Regions from separate parts of the Micromonospora sp. ABR4_055 genome, predicted to be linked through region 3. Evidence: riboswitches for the same ligand, from Rfam matches in the RefSeq annotation. Region 3 holds a riboswitch; each other region holds the start of a gene.
What was found. A riboswitch is a leader RNA that binds a small molecule or an ion and turns the genes downstream of it on or off. The one in region 3 is predicted to bind cobalamin.

Region 1 (5,804 bases), on a different contig from region 3:
GAGTGCTCAGAGTGGCTGCCCGTACCTGTGGCGCCCAGGTCAACGGGTCCCGGGTGGAATGCGCGATCTGCAGCACGAAGGCGGCGGCAAGACAAAGGACCAAACCGAACAGCGGCGGACCTTGTATCCCGGCGGCGATAACTGACAGAAGTGTGTTCAGTGAGTAACCGAAAAGTACGGCGAAGATCACCGCTCGGGAAATCCGTGAAGCGGTAAGCCGGCCCGATTGATTCGGGGATAAGTGGGCAAATAGGTCGCTGTCGGACAGATCAGCCGAGGTATGGAACGAAGGGCTCGAATCCCTGCCTACCACGACACTATTCCCCCGGGCTTCGCTACATTGGCACCGACCGGTGTGTAGTACCGCACAGCAAACCAGGCATAGTTTCCCCTGTCAAGCTCGTTGATCGCCCGGCGCGATGGGAGAGTCTTGTCCACCGGCCGGGCTTGCTACCGTGGCGAGTTGGCGGGATTATGACAGTGGGCTATGCGTCGGGCAGCTTCCCAAAGCTGTTGTTGTAGGTCTTGCCCCTCTTGGGGTGGGTGAATTTCAGGGCGGACCAGGTGCTGTCGACGCTGAGGCAGGTGCTCTCGACCAAACCGTGGTTATAGCCGATATGAATGACCTTCGGAAGGGTCAGGTCGGTTCCGAGCTGCTTGCTCTTGGGCCACGAAACCCAGAATGTGCCCGTTGCCTTGAGATGGGATTTGAGCCGGGGAAAGACCTCGTTCAGATCGGTGCCGGAGATGGTGAACAGATGGAGGTAGTCGAATTCCCCGGTCAGTTCGTCGGCGACCTCGATGGCCGGTAGCTCGATTGCTTCGAGCGCTGTCTGCGGGGCGTTGACGAAGAACGCCCGCGCGCCCTCCTTGACGCCCATCTTCTGTGACACTGGCCTTGGCATGGCGACTCTCCCTCTGGTTGGCCCTCGATGATGCCCCGATACCAAAAATTATATCGATAAGCCCTCGTTATCGAGATCGAAGCGTCGGTCCGCCCGGATCGCCGGCATCGCCTCGGAACTATCCGCCGCAGCATGCCAGACGGTGTCGATGGACAGTCGTGCCCGTCAGCGGCTCAGCTTGGTACCTTGGGGAGCCTCCCGGGGCACCCCACCCCGGCTCAGTTCGCCGGTCGCCACGGCGGCGCCGGCCCTGACATGGCATCCGGATGCACGTCTCCAGGCCAGGGAGGGAAAGACCGATGGATATCGAACTACCGGTGGTGGCAGCCCCCATGGCGGGGGGCCCGAGCACCCCTGCCCTGGTACTCGCCGCGGTTCGGGTGGGTGGGCTGGGGTTCCTCGCCGGCGGGTACCGGACCCCGCAGGCCCTGATCGAGGACATCGCGGCGGTACGGCCCGCAGGGCGGGGACGGTTCGGGGTCAACCTCTTCGCGCCGAACCCGGTCCGGATCGATCCGGCAAGCTACGCCCGGTACGCGGATCTGCTGGCCGGCGAGGCGCAGCGATACGGGGTGGCGCTGCCCGCCTACCCGGTCGAGGACGACGATCACTGGCCGGACAAGGTGGACCTCCTGCTGGCCGACCCGGTACCGGTGGTCAGCTTCACCTTCGGTATTCCGCCAAGGTCTGTGTTCGCCGCCTTCCGGCGGGTGGGTACCCGTACCGTTCAGACTGTCACCTCGGTCGAGGAGGCCAACGCCGCTGCGGAGGCCGGGGCCGACGAGCTGGTGGTCCAGTCGGCGGCTGCGGGCGGTCACTGGGGCACCCTGACCCCGACGCGACCACCCGCGACGATCTGCCTGCCCGACCTGGTGGCAGGAGTCCGGCGGTCGGTGGGCCTACCGCTGATCGCGACAGGGGGCCTCGCCGACCCAGGCCAGGTCGCCGCGGTCCTGTCCGCCGGGGCCGGTGCGGTGATGGTGGGGACCGCCCTGCTGCGGGCTGACGAGGCCGGCACCTCCCCGGTGCACCGGGCCGTCCTCGCCGACCACGGGGGCCGCACGACGATCGTCACCCGAGCCTTCACCGGCCGGCCGGCCCGCGCCCTGCGGAACAGGTTCACCGACCGGTTCAGCGAATCGGCACCGATCGGCTATCCGGCCCTGCACCACCTGACCGGTCCGGTGCGCCGCGCCGCGGCGAAAGCGGGGGATCCCGAGTCGGTTCACCTGTGGGCCGGCACCGGCTTCCGGTCTACCGCGGCTGGCCCCGCCGCTGACATCCTGGAACGGCTGGTCGGGCGCGGGTGAGCGGCAGGGGTACGGCCCTGCTCGGATCGCTCGAACGCAACTGGTGACGGGTCAGGTAACGATCGTCCCGTGACGCGCCGTGCGGGTGCTGGTCCGGGTGGTGGGGTGCCGACAGGGTGTCCGGCTTCTCGGCTGTTCGACATACCTGGGCAGCGGCTCACCTGCCCCGTCCGCGTCGTGCCGGTGAGACGGTCCGCACACCCCGCGCCGCAGACCGCATCACCCTTCCACACAGTGGGACGACGGCCCGCTATCATCGGCGTCAGCGCTGGTTCGCCCCGCCCGTCGGGAAGGGGCGTCGTAAGAGGGAACCCGGTGCGAATCCGGGACTGCCCCGCAGCGGTGAGCAGGAACGACCGCCGTCACCGGCACTGGGCGCACCCGCGCCTGGGAAGCGACGGCCAGTAGGAGACCGGACCCCGGTCCGGACGCGCCCGCGAGTCCGAAGACCTGCCCGCGCCGCACACACCGACCGGGTGTGTGGCGCCACCGGTCTCGCGGGTGGGCCGGGCGGACCGCGTACCTTCGGGCCCGCATGCCCGCGTGCCCGCAGGTCGCTGTGGTCTGCCCCCCTCCGTGGGTCACGACCACCTCGAAGGACGTTCCCCGTGCACGACACGACTCTGCCGAGCCGCCCACCGTCCGCGTCACGGCTGACCCTGTCGCAGATCATGGACCAGCACCACACCAACCTGATGGGCACCGTGCACGGCGGCCGGATTCTGAACCTGATCGACGCCGTCGCCGGTGTGGTCGCCGCCCGCCATTCCGAGGGCCCGGCCGTCACCGCCGCAATCGACGAAACCGCCTTCCTCCAGGCAGTACGGGTCGGCGATGTCGTGCACGTGGACGCCCGGATCACCTGGGCCGGCCGGTCCTCGATGGAGATCGCCGTGACAGTCACCGCTGACCGGTGGGACCGCGCCGTCCCACCCACCCTGGTGGCCACCGCCCACCTGGTGATGGTCGCCATCGACGACAACGGACAACCGCGACCGGTACCCGCACTGTCGCCGGAGACCGACGACGACCGCCGTAGGTACCAGGAGGCGCAGATCCGGCGCGAGCATCGCCTGACGCTGCGTCGGGCCCTTGCCAGCGAGGCCGGTCTGGCATGAGCGAGTCCAGGTTCGTGTCGGGTGGAGCGCCCAGATCCGGCTCTGGTCGCTGACCTGCGGGTTGGAAGTCTGTCATCGCGCGTGACGGTGCGCACCGCCGGCGGGCGGCCGGACGGTGCCGGGCAGTCAGCCGGTGGAGAGGGGTTGTCAGGCGGTGCCGTCCGTGGTCGGGCGGACCACCTCGATCTCGAAGGCGTAGCGGTCGCCCCGGTACGTCGACATGGCCCGTTCCACCGGGCGGTCCCGCTGGTCGTAGGCTGTCCGCTCGACCAGCAGGGCCGGGCTGAAGGCCGGGACCTGCAGCAGGGTGGCCGTCGCCTCGTCCAGGACCGTGGCCCGGATGGACTGCTCCGCCCGGACGAGCCGGATGTGGTAATGGTCCCGGAGCAGGTCGTAGAGCGAGTTGTCGAACGGCCGGTCGAGCAGCTTCGGGACGAGCGCCGCCGAGAGATAGGTGTGCTCGATGCACATCGGGACGCCGTCGGCGATCCGGACCCGCTCCAGGTGCACGACCTCGTCCGCCGGGCTCAGGCCCAGCGCGAAGCCGACGTTCGCGCCGGCCGGTATCGACTCGGCGGTGCGCAGGTGCGAACCTGGGGTCAGTCCACGGCGACGCATGTCGTCACTGAATGATGTGAGCTCGATGCTCTTCGTGATGGCTGGTCGGGCCACGAAGGTGCCGGCGCCGCGTACCCGGTAGACGAGCCGCTCGTTTTCCAGGCGTTCGAGGGCCTGACGCACGGTCATCCGGCTGACGCCGAACTCCTGGGCCAGATCGCGCTCGGTGGGCAGTCGCTCGTCCGGGGCCAGCTCGCGTTCGATGAGGTTCTGCAGGTGGCTGCGGAGCAGCTCATGCTTGGTCGCGGTCATCCGAGGTGTCAGCTCCAGGGGCGGCTGGTCTAAACCAAAATGATACTAGCGCGATGCTGCCTGCCGGTCTACGCTACCCGCACTGACAATTGGACTAGACCAAAGATGATCTTTGGAGGTGCACGTGAGACGCGAATCTTTCCGGCGGGCCACCGCCGCGGCGGTGGCCGGCGTACTCGCCACAGCGCTCGGTGCCTGTGGCGACTCGGACGGCGGCGGCGACAAGGTCGAGGTGGTCTTCTCCTACCTGTGGGCCGGTGCGGAGGCCGAAGCGCTCGAGGAAATCATCGCCGACTTCAACGCCAGCCAGGACCAGATCGAGGTCCGGGGGGTCTCCAACCCGGACTTCCAGAAGCAGCTGACGTCGATGTCCGGCGCGCAGGGCAGGTTCGACATCTCCGACCACTTCGGCAACGGCGTCGGGGCCTGGGCCAGCAAGGGCATCCTGGCCCCGCTGGACGACTTCATCGAGGCCGACGGGCTCGACACCGCCGACTTCGTGCCGGCGGCGATGTCCCAGATGCAGTACGAGGGCCAGACCTACTCGATGCCGATCGCCCTGCACGCGCAGATGCTGATGTACAACAAGAAGCTCTACGCCGAGGCCGGCATCGACGGTCCGCCGGAGACCACCGAGGAGTGGGCGGAGCAGATCGCCAAGCTCACCAAGCGGGACGCCGACGGCACGATCACCCAGCTCGGCTACGCCAACGCCGAGATCAACACATCGTTCACCACGCTCGGGTTCATGTTCGGCGGGGCCTGGGACGATCAGTCCGGCCGGCCCACCCCGGCCGACCCCGGCAACGTCGCCGGCCTGGAGTTCTACACCGGGAACATCCCCGGCACGTACGGGGTGGCGGAAGTCCGCGACTTCACCTCCGGCTTCGGTGAGTACGCCTCCGCGCAGAACCCGTTCTACGTCGACAAGGTGGCCACGATCATCGACGGCGAGTGGCAGTCGGTGTTCATCGACAAGTTCGCCCCCAACCTGGACTGGGGTGTGGCGCCGCTGCCGTACCCGGCGGCGCAGCCGGAACTCGCCGGCACCACCCAGGTCACCACCAGCACGCTGTTCATCCCGCGTAACGCCAAGCACCCCGAGGAGGCGTGGGAGTTCATGAAGTACCTGCTGTCCGAGGACGCGATGGTCCAGTTCACCTTGGCGCTGGGCAACCTGCCGGCCCGGATTTCGCTGCTCGACGACCCGCGCTACGACACGCTGCCGCAGTTCTCGACCTGGCTCGACGCCCTGCGCAGCCCGAACGCCCAGTCGCTGGCCAGCACGCCGTGGTCCGCCGAGTACACCAGCGACCTCGGTCAGGCCTTCGACGACATCGCCCAGCAACGCACGTCGCCCGCTGAGGGACTCGCCGACGTGGCGGACAAGGCCAACTCCTATGCCCCGTAGATCCACAACCTCGCGGCGCCAGCTCCGGTTGGGGCTGGCGTTCGCGAGCCCCTGGCTGGTCGGCTTCGTGGTGCTGATCCTCGGACCGATCGTCGCGTCGGGGTACTACAGCTTCACCGACTTCAACCTGTTCCAGCCGCCGACCTTCGTCGGCGTCGACAACTACCGCACCATGGTCGCCGACGAGCGG
Region 2 (5,804 bases), on a different contig from region 3:
GTACAGCCGACCCGGGCCGCCGCGACGCGCGTTCATCTGCCCACCTGTCCCTCGTCGTCGCTGGCGATCGCGTTGAGTGCGGCGGCGGCCATCGCGCTGCCGCCGCGTCGTCCCCGGACCGCCAGGTGTTCCAGTCCGCCATGGTCGATCAAAGCCTGCTTGGACTCGGCGGCGCCGATGAAGCCGACCGGTACGCCGAGCACCGCCGCCGGCCGGCCGGCACCGGCGTCGACCAGCTCCAACAGTCGGAACAACGCGGTCGGTGCGTTGCCGACGGCGACCACCGCGCCGTCGAGGCGGTCGCCCCACAGTTCGACGGCCGCAGCGCTGCGGGTGGTGCCCAGCCGATCGGCCAGCTCAGGCACCCGGGGATCGGACAGGGTGCACAGCACCGGGTTGGCGGCCGGCAGCCGGCGTCGGGTGACCCCGGCGGCCACCATCGTGGCGTCGCAGAGGATCGACGCGCCGGCGCGCAGCGCGGCCCGGGCCGCCACCACCACCTGCGGCGAGAAGACCAGGTCGTCGACCAGGTCGACCATCCCGCAGGCGTGGATCATCCGGACGGCGACCCGGGCCTGTTCGGCGGTGAGCCGGCTCAGGTCGGCCTCGGCGCGGATGGTGGCGAACGACTGCCGGTAGATCTCGGCCCCGTCGCGGACGTGGTCCATCACGGCTCCTCGCGTGCGGTGCGGACGGCGGCGGCCAGCGCCGCCCCTGGTAGGACGTGGACGGTGGGGCGGCCGGGCGCGCTCACCTGGTAGCCGTCGCCGGTGGCGAGGACCCGCAGCGCCGGTCCCGCTGGGGTGCCGCAGCCGCGCTCACAGCCGATCCAGTGCACCGGCAAGTGCGCCCCACTGGCCGCGGCCGGCCGGCCGGCGTGCGTCGCCGCCGCGTCGGCCCGTACGTCGGCCCGCGACCGGGCACAGCCGGGACGGCCCGCGCAGGCGGTGACGCCGAGCCACGGCGACCCGGGGTCGGTGTCGAGACCCGCACGGTGCAGCCGGCGCGCCCAGCCGGGTGCGTCGGTGAGCCGAGGCAGCACCACGGTCCGCCACGGGGTGATCCGCGCCTGCGGTGCGGCGGCGGCGAGCAGGTCGGCCTGCGCGGCGGTGAGCTGACCCAGCGGTACGGCGAGCACGAGTGCCTGGTCGCCGTCGGGGCGGCGCAGCACGCCCACCGGCGGTACGCCGGACCGTCGCGGTGCGGTCGGCGGGTCGGCCGCGACCCGGTGGACGCCCGGCGTGGTGGCGAGCGCCGCGACGAACCGTGCCAGTTCGGCGGCGGCGAGGTCGCCGATGCGCCAGATGGTGCCGGCCACGGCACGTTCGTCGGCGAGGAAGATCCGGGCGGCGGCGACCGCCACCCGGACCGCGTCGGTCGGCGTGGTCCGTAGGCCGTGGTCGACCCCGGCGAGCCGGATACCGACCCGGCCGTCCGACCCGGGCAGCAGGCCCACGTCGGGGCGCGCCGCGACGGTGGCGCCCCGACCGTCGTCGACGGCGAACAGGAACCGGCCGGAGAGGCGGGTCAGCTGTGGCTGTGCGCAGATCGCCGCGTCGAGGGCGCGGACCTGCGCCGCGACGTCCCACCGAGGCACACTGTCCACACCGGCCAGTGGGGAGCCGAGGATGTTGCGGGCCCGGTCGTGTCCGGGTGCGGGCAGCAGCCCGGCCGCGCTCAGCCGGCCGGCGAGCACCCCGGCGGCGTCGGCGGCCACCCCCCGCAGTTGTACGTTGGCCCGGCTGGTCAGCTCCAGGTGTCCGTCACCGAGGTCACGGGCGGCGGCGGCCAGTACGGTCAGCTGGCCGGCGGCTAGCAGCCCACCGGGGCAGCGGACCCGGGCGAGGTGCCCGTCGGCGGCCGGATGCAGCGCCAGCGTGCCGGGGCAGGCATCGGGGCCGCCCCGGACGGGCGGCAGCGGCGAGGCGGACACGCGGCGGATACTACGGGCTGCCACGGGAGGCGACGCCCTCGCGGCGAATAGATCACACCTTGACGAAACGTCCCCGGGTCGTGACAGTGGTCGGTAGCCAACTGCGGCGGCAAGTGGAGGAAGCCGGTGTGATTCCGGCGCGGTCCCGCCACTGTCACCGGGGAGCGGACCCCACCGACGGCCACGGCCCCGATCCACGGGGCGGGAAGGCCGGGGCGAGCCTCGATCCGGGAGCCAGGAGACTCCGGTCGCCGCGACCGACGACCCGGGGCGCGGACCCCGAGGGAGGACCAGGCGTCCGATGATGCTACTTCTGTCCACTTCAGATACTGATTTGCTGAGTGGACGGGCCAGCGGTGCCGACTGGCGCCTGGCGAACCCGGCCCGGCTGTCGGTCGACGACCTCACGCCCCTGCTTGCCGACGTCGACCTCGTGGTGGTCCGGCTGCTCGGCGGCCGCCGGGCCTGGCCGGACGGACTGGACGCGCTGCTGACCGACGGACGCCCAGTGGTGGTACTCAGCGGCGAACAGGCACCCGACGCCGCCCTGATGGAGCTGTCCACCGTACCGGCCGGGGTGGCCGCCGAGGCCCACGCCTATCTGGCCCACGGCGGCCCGGCCAATCTGGCCGAACTGCACCGATTCCTGTCCGACACGGTGCTGCTCACCGGGCACGGCTTCGCCGCGCCGCGGCCGGCCCCGGAGTGGGGCGTACTGGAACGCCCGAACGTGCCGACCGGACCGGGCCAGCCGACCGTGGCGGTGCTCTACTACCGGGCCCACCACCTGGCCGGCAACACCGGCTTCGTGCACGCCCTGTGCGACGCGGTCGACGCCGCCGGCGGTCGGGCGCTGCCGGTCTACTGCGCCTCGCTGCGCTCGCCCGACCCGCAGCTGCTGGCCACCCTGCGCCAGGCCGACGCCCTGGTGGTGACGGTGCTGGCCGCTGGCGGAACCCGGCCGGCGACCGCCTCCGCCGGGGGCGACGACGACGCCTGGGACGTCGGCGCGCTCGCCGAACTGGACGTGCCGATCCTGCAGGGACTCTGCCTGACCAGCTCCCGCCAGACCTGGGCGGCCACCGACGACGGGTTGTCCCCGTTGGACGCCGCCACCCAGGTGGCCATCCCCGAGTTCGACGGCCGGCTGATCACCGTGCCGTTCTCGTTCAAGGAGATCGACGCCGACGGGCTGTCGGTCTACGTCGCCGACCCGCAGCGGGCCGCCCGGGTGGCCGGGATCGCCGTCCGCCACGGCGCGCTGCGGCACATCGCGGCGGGCGACAAACGGATCGCGGTGCTGCTGTCGGCGTACCCGACCAAGCACGCCCGGATCGGCAACGCGGTCGGGCTCGACACCCCCGCCAGTGTGCTGGCGCTGCTGTCGACGTTGCGCGACGCCGGCTACGACGTGGGGCCGCCCGACGGCCCCGACGCGCTGCCGGGGCTGGCCGACGGCGACGGCGACGCGTTGATGCACGCGCTGATCGCCGCCGGCGGGCAGGACCCGGACTGGCTCACCGAGGAGCAGCTGGCCGGCAACCCGGTGCGCATCCCGGCCGCCGACTACCGTCGCTGGTACGCCGAGTTCCCGACCGAGCTACGGGAACAGGTCGAACGGCACTGGGGTCCGCCGCCGGGCGAGCTGTACGTCGACCGGTCCCGGGATCCGGACGGCGAGATCGTGCTGGCCGCGCTGCGTACCGGCAACATCGTGCTGCTGGTGCAGCCGCCGCGCGGCTTCGGGGCCAACCCGGTGGCCATCTACCACGACCCGGACCTGCCGCCGAGTCACCACTACCTGGCCGCGTACCGGTGGCTGGAGCACAGCTTCGGCGCGCACGCCGTGGTGCACGTCGGCAAGCACGGCAACCTGGAGTGGCTACCGGGCAAGACGGTCGGACTCAGCGCCGACTGCGGGCCGGACGCCGCCCTCGGCGACCTGCCGCTGATCTACCCGTTCCTGGTCAACGACCCCGGCGAGGGCACCCAGGCCAAACGCCGGGCACACGCCACCCTGATCGACCACCTGGTGCCGCCGATGGCCCGGGCGGACAGTTACGGCGACATCGCCCGGCTGGAGCAGCTGCTCGACGAGCACGCGAACATCGCCACACTGGACCCGGCCAAACTGCCGGCGATCCGGGCGCAGATCTGGACGCTGATCCAGGCCGCCCGGCTCGACCACGACCTCGGTCTGAACGACCGGCCGCACGACGCCGAGTTCGACGACTTCCTGCTGCACGTCGACGGCTGGCTCTGCGAGATCAAGGACGTGCAGATCCGTGACGGGCTGCACGTGCTCGGGTCGGCGCCGGTCGGCGCGGCCCGGGTCGACCTGGTGCTGGCGATGCTGCGGGCCCGGCAGATGTGGGCCGGGCAGGTGGCCGCGCTGCCCGGCCTGCGGGAGGCGCTGGGCCTGGACGAGTCCGGCACCGACCGTGACGACACCGACGCGGCCGAGGCGACCGCCCGGGAGCTGGTCGCGGCGATGGAGGAGCACGGCTGGCGGTCGGACGCCGTCGCCGAGGTCGCCAAGCGCGTGCTCGGCGCCGACGGACGGGCCGCGCTGGTCACCCGGATTCTGGACTTCGCGGCGACCGAGGTGGTCCCCCGGCTGGCCCGCACCACCGACGAGCTGGCCCACGTCGCGCACGCGCTGGCCGGCGGGTACGTGCCGGCCGGGCCGAGCGGGTCGCCGTTGCGTGGATTGATCAACGTGCTACCGACCGGGCGCAACTTCTACTCGGTGGACCCGAAGGCGGTGCCGAGCCGGCTGGCCTGGGAGACCGGGCAGGCGATGGCGGAGTCGCTGCTGGCCCGCTACCGGGCCGACGCCGGCGACTGGCCTCGCTCGGTGGGACTGTCGGTGTGGGGCACGTCGGCGATGCGGACCGCCGGTGACGACATCGCCGAAGTGCTGGCGCTGCTCGGCGTACGGCCGGTGTGGGACGAGGCGTCGCGGCGGGTGACCGGCGTCACGGTGGTCCCGGCCGAGGAGCTGGGCCGGCCGCGCATCGACGTGACGGTGCGGATCTCGGGCTTCTTCCGCGACGCGTTCCCGCATGTGGTGGCCATGTTGGACGACGCGGTCCGACTGGTCGCGGCCCTCGACGAGCCCGACGAGGTGAACTTCGTCGCCGCGCACGCCCGCGCCGACCTGGCCGCCCACGGTGACACCCGGCGGGCCACCATGCGGATCTTCGGCTCCAAGCCGGGCACCTACGGTGCCGGGCTGCTGCAGCTGATCGACAGCCGCAACTGGCGCGACGACGCCGACCTGGCCGAGGTGTACGCGGTGTGGGGCGGCTACGCCTACGGCCGGGACCTCGACGGCGCGCCGGCCCGCGACCAGATGGAGTCGGCGTACCGGCGGATCGCGGTCGCGGCGAAGAACATCGACACCCGCGAACACGACATCGCCGACTCCGACGACTACTTCCAGTACCACGGCGGCATGATCGCCACCGTCCGGGCGTTGACCGGGTCGGCCCCGGCTGCCTACGTCGGCGACAGCACCCGGCCGGAGGCGGTGCGCACCCGCGCCCTGCACGAGGAGACCGCTCGCATCTTCCGGGCCCGGGTGGTGAACCCGCGCTGGCTGGCGGCGATGCGCCGGCACGGCTACAAGGGGGCGTTCGAGCTGGCCGCCACCGTCGACTACCTGTTCGGCTACGACGCCACCGCCGGGGTGGTAGCCGACTGGATGTACGACAAACTGGCCGAGACGTACGTGCTCGACGAGGTCAATCAGCGGTTCCTGACCGAGTCGAACCCGTGGGCGTTGCACGGCATCACCGAGCGGCTGCTGGAGGCGGCCGACCGCAAACTGTGGGAGTACCCCGACCCGGCGGTGCTGGACGGGCTGCGG
Region 3 (5,804 bases):
GCACACCTCGACCCCGTACGAGTACCGCTGCCCGTTCCCGGACACCCATCCGGTCGGCTGCGGGGCGCGGCACGCGGCGGCGCTGGCGCAGCTGTGCCGGGCCCGGCCGGTCGCGGCGTTCATCGCCGAGCCGATCGCCGGGGCCGGGCTGGGTGCCTGCGTCCCGCCGGACGACTACTTGCCGGCCGTCGCCGAGGTCTGCCGCCGGTACGGAGTGCTGCTCATCGCCGACGAGGTGATGACCGGCTTTGGCCGCACCGGCACCTGGTTCGGCGTCGACCACTGGGGCGTACGCCCGGACATCCTGGTCGCGGCGAAGGGGGCCAGTTCGGGCTACTGGCCGCTGGGCTTGGCCGTCGCCGCCGGCCCGGTGCACGACACGATCGCGCGCACCGGTTTCACCCACGGGTTCACCTACTCGCACCACCTGGTCGGGGCGGCCACCGGCCGGGCGGTGCTGCGGGTGCTGCGGGAGCGTGACCTCGTCACGGCCGGCCGGCGGGCCGGCGAGTCGCTGCGCCGGGCCCTGCGCCGGGAACTGGCCGACTCGCCGTACGTCGGGGACGTCCGCGGTCGCGGCCTGCTGGTCGGCGTCGAACTGGTCGCCGACCGGCAGACCGCGCGGCCGTACGCCCGTACCGCCCGGGTCGCCGAACGGGTCGTCGCCGCCGCCCGGCACGCCGGTCTGCTGCTCTACAGCGGTACCGGCTGCGCCGACGGCGTCAACGGTGACGTGATCCTGCTCGGCCCGCCGCTGGTCGTCTCCGCCGACGAGGTCGAGGAGATCGCGGTCGGCACGGCGGCGGCGATCCGCACCGTGACGGAGCGGGCCGAGGCGGGGTAGCCGACCTTCGCGGAACAGCCGGCCCCGCCGGCCCGGGCCGGTACGCGGGTCAGAAGTCGTCGTCGAAGGTCACCGAGCCGGTCACCCCGACCTGGTACGCCGACACCCGCCGCTCGAAGAAGTTGGACAGCTCCTGCACGTCCTGCAGCTCCATGAAGGCGAACGGGTTCTTCGACCCGTACATCGGCTCGATGCCGAGCACCGCGAGCCGCCGGTCGGCGACGTGCTGCAGATACTCCCGCATGTCGGCCAATGACATCCCGGACACGCCCTGGTCGAGCAGGTCCGCGGCGAACTGCACCTCGCACTCCACCGCCTCGGCCAGCATCTGCCTGACCTGCTCCTCCATCTCGGCGTCGAACAGCTCCGGCTCCTCGGCGCGGACCGTGTCCACCACGTCGAAGGCGAACGCCATGTGCATCGACTCGTCGCGGAACACCCAGTTGGTGCCCGAGGCAAGGCCGTGCAGCAGCCCCCGGGACCGCAGGAAGTACACGTACGCGAATGCGCCGTAGAAGAACAGCCCTTCGATGCAGGCGGCGAAGCAGATCAGGTTCAGCAGGAAGGCCCGCCGGTCGGCGCGGGTACGCAGCTCCCGCAACTCAAAGATCGAGTCGATCCACCTGAAGCAGAACTCGGCCTTGCGGGCGATCGACGGGATGTTCTCCACCGCCGCGAACGCCGCGAACCGCTCCCGCTCGTCCGGCACGTAGGTGTCCAGCAGGTTCAGGTAGAACTGGACGTGCACCGCCTCCTCGAACAGCTGCCGGGACAGGTAGAGCCGGCCTTCCGGAGAGTTGACGTGCTGGTAGAGGTTGAGCACCAGGTTGTTCGCGACGATGGTGTCGCCGGTGGCGAAGAACGCCACTAGCCGGGACACCAGGTGCTGCTCGGCCGGCGACAGCTTGGCCAGATCGGCGAGGTCGGAGTGCAGGTCGACCTCCTCCACCGTCCAGGTGTTCCTGATCGCGTCCCGGAACCGGTCGAAGAACTGCGGGTACCGCATCGGGCGCAGGGTCAGATCCATGCCGGGGTCGAGCAGCAGCTGCTGCCGACCCACGCCAGTCGCGGCGTCGCTGGCGGCGGCGGTCGCGGTTGCGCTGCTGGTTTCGGAAACGGTGGTCACTGGCAGGCCTCACAACTTTCGGGGTTTTCCAGGGAGCAGGCCAACGCGTCGTCGTCGCTGGTCGCGACGACTGGCCCGGCGGTCGGCGCGATACCGACCGTGGCCTGCTGGATCCGGGTCGCCGGACGCGACCGCAGGTAATAGGTGGTCTTCAGCCCCGACTTCCAGGCGTACAGGTACATCGAGGACAGCTTGCCGATGGTCGGTGCGCTGAGGAACAGGTTCAGTGACTGCGACTGGTCGATGTACGGGGCACGGGCGGCGGCCAGGTCGATCAACGCACGTTGCGGCAGCTCCCATGCGGTACGGAACAGCTCCCGCACGTCGGCGGGCACGTTCGCGACGCCCTGCACCGACCCCTCGGCCCGCTTGATCTGTTCCCGGACCGGTGCCGTCCACAGCCCGCGTGCCTTCAGCTCGCCGACCAGGTAGGTGTTGATCTGGAGGAACTCCCCGGACATCGTCTCGCGCTTGAACAGGTTCGACACCTGCGGCTCGATGCACTCGTAGCAGCCGGCGATCGAGGCGATCGTGGCGGTCGGCGCGATCGCGACCAGCAGCGAGTTCCGCAGGCCGTGTGCGTCGATCGTCGACCGCAGTCGGGCCCACCGCTCGGGCTGGCCCGGCTCGGCCCCCCACAGGTCCGGGTGCAGCTCGCCCCGGGCGGCGCGGGTCTCGGCGTACGCCGGATGCGGGCCGAACCGTTCGGCGAGCCCGGCGGAGGTCTCCAGCGCGGTCAGGAAGATCTCCTCCTGGACGCGGGTGGACAGCTCCCGAGCCTGTGACGAGTCGAACGGCAGCCGCAACGCGAACAGCGCGTCCTGCAGGCCCATCAGCCCCAGCCCGACCGGCCGCCACCGCGGGTTCGACGCCGCCGCCTGCGCCGCCGGGTAGTAGTTGATGTCGATCACCCGGTCGAGGAACACCACGGCGGTACGGACCGTGGCGCGCAGCTTGTCCCAGTTGACGCCGTCGGCGGTGACGTGCGCGCCGAGGTTGACCGACCCGAGGTTGCACACCGCGGTCTCGGTGTCGCTGTTGACCTCGAGGATCTCGGTGCACAGATTGGACAGGTGGATCGTGTTGCCCGGCGCGCCGGTCTGGTTGGACAGCCGGTTCGCGGCGTCCTTGAACGTCATCCAGCCGTTGCCGGTCTGCGCCAGGGTGCGCATCATCCGCCCGTACAGGTCGCGGGCCTTGACCGTCCGGACCGCTTTCTTCTCCGCCGCGCGGTACGCCTCGTCGAACGCCTCGCCGTACAGGTCGGGTAGCTCGGGTGCGTCGGACGGGTCGATCAGCGACCAGTCGGCGTCCGCCTCGACCCGCCGCATGAACTCGTCCGGGATCCAGTTGGCCAGGTTGAGGTTGTGGGTGCGCCGGGCGTCCTCGCCGGTGTTGTCCCGCAGCTCCAGGAACTCCTCGACGTCCGGGTGCCACGGCTCCAGGTAGACGCAGGCGGCGCCCTTGCGGCGGCCGCCCTGGTTGACCGCCGCGACCCCGGCGTCGAGGGTCTTGAGGAACGGCACGATGCCGTTCGACCTGCCGTTGGTGCCCCGGATCAGCGCGCCCCGGCCACGGATCCGCGACCAGGAGATGCCGATCCCGCCGGAGAACTTCGACAGCTTCGCCACCTGGTGGTAACGCTCGTAGATCGAGTCGAGCTCGTCGCGCGGCGAGTCGACCAGGAAGCACGACGACATCTGGGTGTGCCGGGTGCCCGAGTTGAACAGGGTCGGTGAGCTGGGCAGGTAGGCCAGGCTGGACATCAGCCGGTAGAAGTCGATCGCCTCGGCCGGCGTCTGGGACAGCCCGCAGGCCACCCGCAGCAGCCAGTACTGCGGCGTCTCCACCACCAGCCGGGTGCGCGGATGCCGCAGCAGGTAGCGATCGGCCACCGTACGCAGCCCGAAGTACTCGAAGCGCCGGTCGCCGTCGACGTCCACTGCGTCGTCGAGTTTGCGGGCGTTGCGGGCCACGAACGCGGCGGTGTCGTCGCCGATCAGCCCGAGGCCGTGGGCGTAGCGGATGGACTGGCTGAAGCTCGCCACCTGCTGGCCGCGGACCTCCTTGTCCACGTAGGCGGCGAGCAGCCGGGCCGCCAGTTTCGAGTACTGCGGCTCCTCGCCGATCAGCTCCGCCGCCGTCTGGATCGACAGCTTGTCCAGCTCGGCGGTCGTCGCTCCGTCGTACAGTCCGCTGATCGTCTTGGTCGCCACCCGCAGCGGATCGACCTCGTCCAGGTCGGTGACCCAGCGTTCGACCGCCTTGACGATCTTGTTGACGTCCACCGGTTCGGTGTCGCCGTTGCGCTTGCGCACCTGCATCGCGTGCCGGCGCTGCTCGGCAACCGTGCGGTCGGGCGCGGCCGTGTCGGGCGCGGCCCGGTCGTGAATCGTCGTCATGTCCCCCTCCTCATGCCTGTCCACCGGTCGACGGACACGCGGGGAGGACGCCGCCGGTCACCCACCTGGCGGCTGCTCCGCCGGGTGTCGACCGGTCGTCGGCGTCGGCCGTCCCGCGCGGCCTTCGACCGCCGCACGCGTCGCGTGCGGCACGCTGGCAGGTCTTCGGACTCGTGGGCGCCGTGTTCGTGCCTACTGGCCGTCGCTTCCCGGACCCGCGACGGGTCCAGTGCTCGGTGACGGCGGTCGTACCCACTCACCGCTGCGGGGCAGTCCCGGACTCACACCGGGTTCCCTCTTGCCTCGACCACCGCCGAGGGGTGGTCGAACCAGCTGCGAGGTACACCATATATGGGTGCGAGCCAGAAGACGCAACACCAGATACTGTGTTCGGCGTGTCGCGACGTCAGGTCGCTGCCAGGTACGCGGAGGAGGGTCCGTCGGGTGAGAACCGTGGTGTGGGGTGGGCACGGGGCGATGCTCGGCCGACTCCTCGTCCTCGTCGTCGGCATGCTCAGCATCCAGGCGACCGGGCTGCGGCCCGGTGCCAGCGGTGGCGACGGGGTCGGCGGAGGAGGTGGCGGCATGGCGGCTGGCGCCGAGCCAGTCATCGACCTCGACCGGCGCTGACCTGGCCGGCTCAACCGGCGCTGACCTGGCCGGCTCGACCGGCGCTGACCCGGCGGGCGAGCAGCGCGGCACCGGCCAGCACGGCGGCGTTACCGAGCCGGGCGGTCCGCACCGGCAGCCGGTCGATGCCGGGCAGCGCCGCCGTGTGCAGCGCGGCGCGCACCCCCGCGACGAACCGGTCACCGAGTCCGACCACGCCGCCGCCGAGGACGACCACCTCGGGGTCCAACAGGTTGGCGGCGGTGGCCAACCCGGCACCGAGCACCTGGGCCGCCAGATCGGTCACCTCGACCGCAACCGGGTCGCCGGCGGCGGCCGCCGCCGCGACCTCCTCCAGCGGCGGCGGTGCGCCGCGACCGGTCCGGGCCGCGTACTCGGCGGCGATCGCCGGACCAGCCGCGTACGCCTCGACGTGGTCGACCGCGCCGCAGCCACAGCGTCGGCCGAAGTGCCGGGCGGCCGGCAGATGCCCGACGCTGCCGGCGAACCCGTGCCGGCCCACCACCAGCTCGCCGCCGACCACGATCGCGCCGCCGATCCCGGTGCCGGCGGCGACGACGAGCGCGTCCCGGGCGTCGGCGGCGGCACCGCAGGATGCCTCGCCGACAGCCATCGCGTGTACGTCGTTGGACACCACGACCGGCAGGTCGAGGGCGGCGGTGAACGCCGCCCGCACGTCGGTGCCCCGCCAGCCGGGCAGGGTGTCGGTGGCGTGGGCGACCCGACCCGCCGGGTCGACGGTGCCGGCGGTGCCGACCCCGCAGGCGACCGGGGTCCGCGCCGCCTCCCGCCCGACCTCGCG
Region 4 (5,804 bases), on a different contig from region 3:
GCGCAGCCAGCCGGAGTCCACCAGTCCGTGATGGTCGGATCGCTGGTGGGGATCGGCGAAGCCGCCCATGACGGCGTCGGCGTACCTGCGGCCACCGGCGTGGCGGACACGCCGCTTGCCGACAGTCACGCCAGGGTAGCTGCCACGAGGATCATAGCGGCTGTGGTCGTCGATGGTGGGCGGCCGCTGCAGAACCCGGACCCGGATACCCCTGTCCAGCTGGCTGCGGTCCAGCGGAATCGCCTCCGCCGAGGCCGCCGCGCTGATCACTTCGGTGTTGATGGTCAGATGTTCGTGCCGTTCGGCGGCGACCAGCCGCCGCACCCGGTCGCGGGCGGCGGCCCGGCTGCCCAGGCTGCGTACCGCCGGATCGTCCGGGCCGGGCAGGTCGATGCCGTGCACGGTACGGAAATGCTGGCGCCAGACGTCCTGTCGCCGTACCGGCTGCGCTGGCCGGCGAAGCCGCGCGATGACCGGACCGGCTGGCAACGGCCGCCAGCCGGCGGCGGTCGGCACGGCCGCCGTCAGGCCGTTCAGTTCGTCGAGTGCGACCTTGACGCGTTTGCGGGTCAGCCCCAGCTCGTGGGCGAACTGACCGCTGCTGCGGGCACCGAGCATGGTCAGCGCCCGGTAGACCAGATCGGCATCGGGTGAGGCGCCCCACCGGGTCAGTGGTGCAACCGCAGTCGGGCCGTGCGTCCTGATGCTCCCCGTTCCCCGTGTCACAGCCGTCAGCTCAGCACAGTAACAACGCCGTAGGGGAGAAGCCACGGCACCGGACGGTTGCACGATTGTGCAATCGGTTCGCGCCGTACCTTGTCGAACGTGCGCCAATGGGTGACCGTGATCCGGGCAGGCGCGCGTTCGGGGGCGGCGCTTGTCGGCCGCCGGAACGCGGTGGCCGGCAAGCGACGGCACTACGCGGTCAGGACGTCGGGGCGGACTTTCCCCAGCGGGGGGCGGCGAAGCGCAGCCCGGCGAGCCGGTCCGGCGGTGCGGCCAGGCCCGGCCCGCCGGTGGCGATCCAGTCGACGACGCTCGACAGTGCCGTCTCGTCGTGCACCCCGCCGAGCCACACCGGGCGGGCACCCAGTCGGCGGGCCAACACCGCTGGCTGCACCACCACCACATTGGACCGGTCACAGGCGTTGAGGCAGTCGGACACCCGTACCGGCGCGGCCGCGCGCAGTAGGTCGAGCTGCCGGTCGTGGTCGACGTCCGGGTGTTTGCGGCGGGTGCCGCAGCAGCAGCCCCGGCAGACGGTCACCCGGGCGGGGTGCCCGGGTGCCGGTCCCGCCGGGCCAAGCTCCGCCGTCACGCGACGTTGGCGAGCGTGGGCCGCCGGTCACCGGTCCGGGCCGGGGTGAGCAGCAGTCCGAACACCACCCCGAAAACCGTCCACATCGTGGCGAGCTGCGCCAGCGAGGCGAGCCGGAACTCCCACAGCAGCGCCGCCGGGATATCGGCGGGCACGTCGACCCCGGTTGCCGGCGAGAACGCCAGCAGCAGGGCGTACCCGACGACGGCCAGCGCCGCCGCGACCACCGTCCGGTAGGGAGCCGGCCGCGCCCAGCCGGTCAGCCGCCGGTGGGTCAGCAGCGCCAGCCAGGTGACGGCGGCCGCGGCGATGATGAACGACAGATACTGCCCGGTGCGCTGGTTGACGGTGTCCGGGTCGCCGACGCCCGGCGGGTTGGCCGGGAAGTGGATCGCCGGTAGCAGCGCCACCACGACGAAGCCGAGCCCGGCGAGCAGCCCCACGCGGCGGAAGTCGTCGCGGCCGGGCAGCAGGTGCCGGGTCGCCGCGAAGACCACGGCGACGATCAACGCCAGGCACAGCGCCACCGCGACGGTGGCGACCAGCCCGCCGAGGACCTGCATGGCCCGACCGACCAACTCCTCGTCGTGGCTGTGTCCGGCCGTCCCGGTCGCAGCGCGGGCCTCCTCGACGACCAGCGCCGACTCGATCTGCGGTTCGACGATCAGCAGGGCCGCCACCGCACCTGCCGCGCCGGCGGCCGTACCGGCGAGCAGTCCGCGGCCCAGCACCGCGCGGAACGGGTAGGTAGTCATCGGAGCTTGGCCGCCGCTCAGTGGCACGGTACGCCGAGGGCGTGCCGGCCGTCGTGGGTGAACTCGTGCATGAACTCGGCGGCACCGGCCAGCACCAGCCCGTTGTCCTGCGCGACCAGGTAGATGACGACCGCCGCGACGGCGGCCAGCAACCAACCGGCGAGCGGTACGCGGATGGCGGTGGTGGTGACCTCTCCGCCGACAGAAGGTGCAGTCATGCCAGGAAATCCCCTCGTCCATGCCTCGTGGCGATGCGGTGCGTGCCACGGCCGGTCTCCTGGCTCCCGGATCGTCGCAGCCGTCCCGCCTTCCCGGACCGTCGTCGGCCCAGTGGCATGGTGGATCGGACACTTCCCGGTCACAGTGGCGAGGACCACGCCGGACTCACACCGGCTTCCCGAACACCGTGGCATGCGCAGCGTACCGCCGTCGTGACCGGCCGGGCAATGGCTGTGGCCGTGGCCGGCAACGGGACCGGCGCCACATTGACGGTGGACCGCGGGTGGGGGAGCATGACCGGCACGAGCGGTGCGCGGAGGAACCCGGTGCGAATCCGGGGCGGTCCCGCCACTGTGACCGGTGAGTCGCGTCCCCCTGAGACAGCCACTGCCCCGATGGCGGGAAGGCTCGGGACGCGACGTCGATCCGGCAGCCAGGAGACTCCGGCCGCTCGCTGGTCCACCGGTACGCGGGCGTGGACACCCGCGGGAGGGATTCACCATGCACACCTGTCGGCCCCTGCCATGACGCCGTACCCGTTCACCGCCGTCGTCGGCCTGCCCGACCTGCGGCAGGCCCTGCTGCTCGCCGCGGTGCACCCCGGCATCGGCGGAGTGCTCATCCGGGGTGAGAAGGGCACCGCGAAGTCGACGATCGTCCGCGCGCTGGCCGGGCTGCTACCGGAGGTCGACCGGGTGCTCGGCTGCCGGTTCGCCTGCGACCCGGCGGCCCCGGACCCGGCCTGCCCGGACGGGCCGCACACCGCGCCGGTGACCGCGCGTGGCGGCCCGGCCGCACTGGTCGAGTTGCCGGTCGGCGCCACTGAGGACCGGGTGGTCGGCACCCTCGACATCCAGCGGGTGCTCAGCGCCGGCGTGAAGGCGTACGAGCCGGGGCTGCTCGCCGCCGCGCACCGGGGCCTGCTCTACGTCGACGAGGTCAACCTGTTGCCGGACCATCTGGTGGACCTGCTGCTGGACGCGGCGGCGATGGGCCGGGCCCACGTCGAACGCGACGGGGTGTCGGTCAGCCACGCCGCCCGGTTCCTGCTGGTCGGCACGATGAACCCGGAGGAGGGCGAGCCGCGTCCACAGTTGCTGGACCGCTTCGGGCTGATGGTGTCGGTGGCCGCACCGACCCTGGTGGCGGACCGGGCCGAGGTGGTGCGCCGTCGGCTCGCGTACGAGACCGACCCGGTGGCGTTCGCGGACCGCTGGCAGTCCGCCGACAACCAGCTCGCACTGCGGGTACGCGATGCGCGGGCGGCCCTGCCTGCGGTCACGCTGCCCGATGCCGAGATCGACCGGATCGCCCGGATCTGCCTGGCGTACCAGGTGGACGGTATGCGGGCCGACATCGTGATGGCCCGCGCCGCCGTCGCGCTGGCCGCCTGGCGGGGCCAACCGGCGGTCACCGCCGCCGAGGTCGCCGAGGCAGCCCGGCTGGCGCTGCCGCACCGGCGGCGCCGTGACCCGCTCGACCCGCCCGGCGCCGACGAGCAGCGCCTCGACGAGGTGCTGCGTGACGAGTGCGGCGACGATCCCGATCCTCCTCCGCCGCCGGGTCCGCCACTACCGGACGGTGGGCCGCCACCCGGCCCGCCCGACTCGGACGGTGGGCCGCCACCCGGCGCGCCCGACTCGGACGCCGGCCGGCATCCTGAGCCAGCTACGGCAGACGCCGACGGTCCGGCGGTCGGTGCCGAGCAGCCGGACGGCGTACCGCCGGGCGGTCCGGCTCCGGCGGCGGCCGGGCCCGCGTACCGGCCCCGGACACTGCGGCTCCCCGGGCTCGGTGCGGGCGCGACGCCCGGCCGACGTTCGGCGGCCCACGCCGACCGGGGCCGGGTAGTCGGCGCCGGGTCGCCGACCGGACGGCCGTCGACGGTGCATCTACCGGCAACGGTGCGCGCCGCCGCGTCCCGGGGTGCCCGCCGGATCACCCCCGCCGACCTGCGCCAGGCCCGCTACGTCGGCCAGGAGGCGAACCTGATCCTGTTCGTGGTCGACGCCTCTGGGTCGATGGCGGCCCGGCAGCGAATGACGGTGGTCAAGACCGCCGTGCTGTCGCTGCTGCGCGACGCCTACCACCGGCGGGACCGGATCGGGATGATCACCTTTCGGGGTGCCGCCGCCGACGTGGTGCTGCCGCCGACCAGCAGCCACGAGGTGGCCGTCGCCAAGCTGGCGCAGCTGCGCACCGGTGGCCGTACCCCGATCGCCGCCGGGCTGCGCGTCGCCGCGGCCACCGTCGCCGCCGAGCACCGCCGGGACCCGCGCCGTCGGCCGCTGGTCCTGCTGGTCACCGACGGGCGGGCGACCGCCGGACCGGACCCGACGACGCTGGCACCGGTGCTCGCCGGTACGCCGATGGTGGTGCTCGACTGCGAGGCCGGCCCGGTGCGGCTCGGTCTGGCCCGCCGGCTCGCGGCCGGCTTCACCGCGCAGTGGCTGCCGCTGGCCGCGTTGGCGGCGTCGGGTCCGGATGTCCACGACCGGCTGAGGGCGGCCTGATGCCACAGGGAAGACCGGAACACGTTCCCGACGATGGGCTGACCACCCGGGCCCGGCGTCGCCAGCCGGTGCTCGCGGTGCACACCGGCCCCGGTAAGGGCAAGTCGACGGCGGCGTTCGGGATGGCGCTGCGGGCCTGGTCGACCGGCTGGCCGGTGGTCGTCTACCAGTTCGTCAAGTCTCCGAAGTGGAAGGTGGGTGAGGAGGCGGCCCTACGTACCCTCGGTGAGTCGGGCCGAGGGGCGCCGGTGACCTGGCACAAGATGGGGGAGGGCTGGTCCTGGATCCAGCGCCCCGGCACCGAACGCGACCACGCCGCCGAGGCCGCCGAAGGTTGGGCGCAGATCCGTCGGGACCTGGCCGCCGAGGCGTACCGGTTCTACGTGCTGGACGAGTTCACCTACCCGATCAAGTGGGGCTGGATCGACGTCGCCGAGGTGGTGTCGGTGCTACGCGACCGGCCGGGCAGCCAGCATGTGGTGATCACCGGCCGCGACGCCGCGCCGGAGCTGATCGACCTCGCCGACCTGGTGACCGAGATGACCAAGGTCAAGCATCCGATGGATGCCGGACGCAAGGGTCAGCAGGGCATCGAGTGGTAGCCGTACCCCGGGTGGTGATCGCCGCACCCGGCTCCGGCCACGGCAAGACCACGGTGGCCACCGGCCTGCTCGCCGCCTTCGCCGAACGTGGGGTCCGGGTCGCCGGGTTCAAGGTCGGCCCGGACTACATCGATCCCGGCTACCACGCGCTCGCCGCCGGTCGGCCGGGCCGCAACCTGGACCCGGTGCTGGTCGGCGAGGACCTGGTCGCGCCGCTGTTCGCGCACGGTGTCGCCGGCGTCGATCTGGCCGTGATCGAGGGCGTGATGGGTCTCTACGACGGCCGGGTGGGTGCCGGTGACGTCGGTTCCACCGCGCACGTCGCGGCGCTGCTGGCCGCGCCCGTGCTGCTGGTCGTCGACGCGGCCGGGCAGAGCCGGTCGGTGGCTGCCCTGGT

Region 1: it holds a riboswitch for cobalamin, as region 3 does, so the genes downstream of both, ACXAHD_RS25120 (acyl-CoA thioesterase) here and ACXAHD_RS26995 (ribonucleoside-diphosphate reductase subunit alpha) in region 3, are expected to answer to the same signal.
Region 2: it holds a riboswitch for cobalamin, as region 3 does, so the genes downstream of both, cobN (cobaltochelatase subunit CobN) here and ACXAHD_RS26995 (ribonucleoside-diphosphate reductase subunit alpha) in region 3, are expected to answer to the same signal.
Region 4: it holds a riboswitch for cobalamin, as region 3 does, so the genes downstream of both, ACXAHD_RS22090 (VWA domain-containing protein) here and ACXAHD_RS26995 (ribonucleoside-diphosphate reductase subunit alpha) in region 3, are expected to answer to the same signal.

The regions. Positions count from the first base shown of each region.
Region 1 is NZ_JBSWXD010000138.1:9,511-15,314, forward strand. Features, by position in the region: gene ACXAHD_RS25105 (sensor histidine kinase) at 1-103, opposite strand, end outside; gene ACXAHD_RS25110 (hypothetical protein) at 486-881, opposite strand; gene ACXAHD_RS25115 (nitronate monooxygenase) at 1,205-2,215, shown strand; cobalamin riboswitch at 2,468-2,687, shown strand; gene ACXAHD_RS25120 (acyl-CoA thioesterase) at 2,824-3,333, shown strand; gene ACXAHD_RS25125 (GntR family transcriptional regulator) at 3,481-4,203, opposite strand; gene ACXAHD_RS25130 (ABC transporter substrate-binding protein) at 4,328-5,614, shown strand; gene ACXAHD_RS25135 (carbohydrate ABC transporter permease) at 5,604-5,804, shown strand, end outside.
Region 2 is NZ_JBSWXD010000023.1:3,691-9,494, reverse strand. Features, by position in the region: gene ACXAHD_RS08595 (precorrin-2 C(20)-methyltransferase) at 1-36, opposite strand, end outside; gene ACXAHD_RS08590 (precorrin-8X methylmutase) at 33-668, opposite strand; gene ACXAHD_RS08585 (precorrin-3B synthase) at 668-1,933, opposite strand; cobalamin riboswitch at 2,051-2,177, shown strand; gene cobN (cobaltochelatase subunit CobN) at 2,235-5,804, shown strand, end outside.
Region 3 is NZ_JBSWXD010000161.1:8,988-14,791, forward strand. Features, by position in the region: gene ACXAHD_RS26985 (aminotransferase family protein) at 1-844, shown strand, start outside; gene ACXAHD_RS26990 (ribonucleotide-diphosphate reductase subunit beta) at 894-1,871, opposite strand; gene ACXAHD_RS26995 (ribonucleoside-diphosphate reductase subunit alpha) at 1,967-4,372, opposite strand; cobalamin riboswitch at 4,512-4,721, opposite strand; gene ACXAHD_RS27000 (hypothetical protein) at 4,817-5,002, shown strand; partial or broken gene ACXAHD_RS27005 (ROK family protein) at 5,013-5,804, opposite strand, start outside.
Region 4 is NZ_JBSWXD010000107.1:2,798-8,601, reverse strand. Features, by position in the region: gene ACXAHD_RS22110 (hypothetical protein) at 31-654, shown strand; gene ACXAHD_RS22105 (hypothetical protein) at 926-1,267, opposite strand; gene ACXAHD_RS22100 (CbtA family protein) at 1,315-2,073, opposite strand; gene ACXAHD_RS22095 (CbtB-domain containing protein) at 2,091-2,291, opposite strand; cobalamin riboswitch at 2,324-2,497, opposite strand; cobalamin riboswitch at 2,609-2,736, shown strand; gene ACXAHD_RS22090 (VWA domain-containing protein) at 2,817-4,805, shown strand; gene cobO (cob(I)yrinic acid a,c-diamide adenosyltransferase) at 4,805-5,407, shown strand; gene ACXAHD_RS22080 (cobyrinate a,c-diamide synthase) at 5,401-5,804, shown strand, end outside.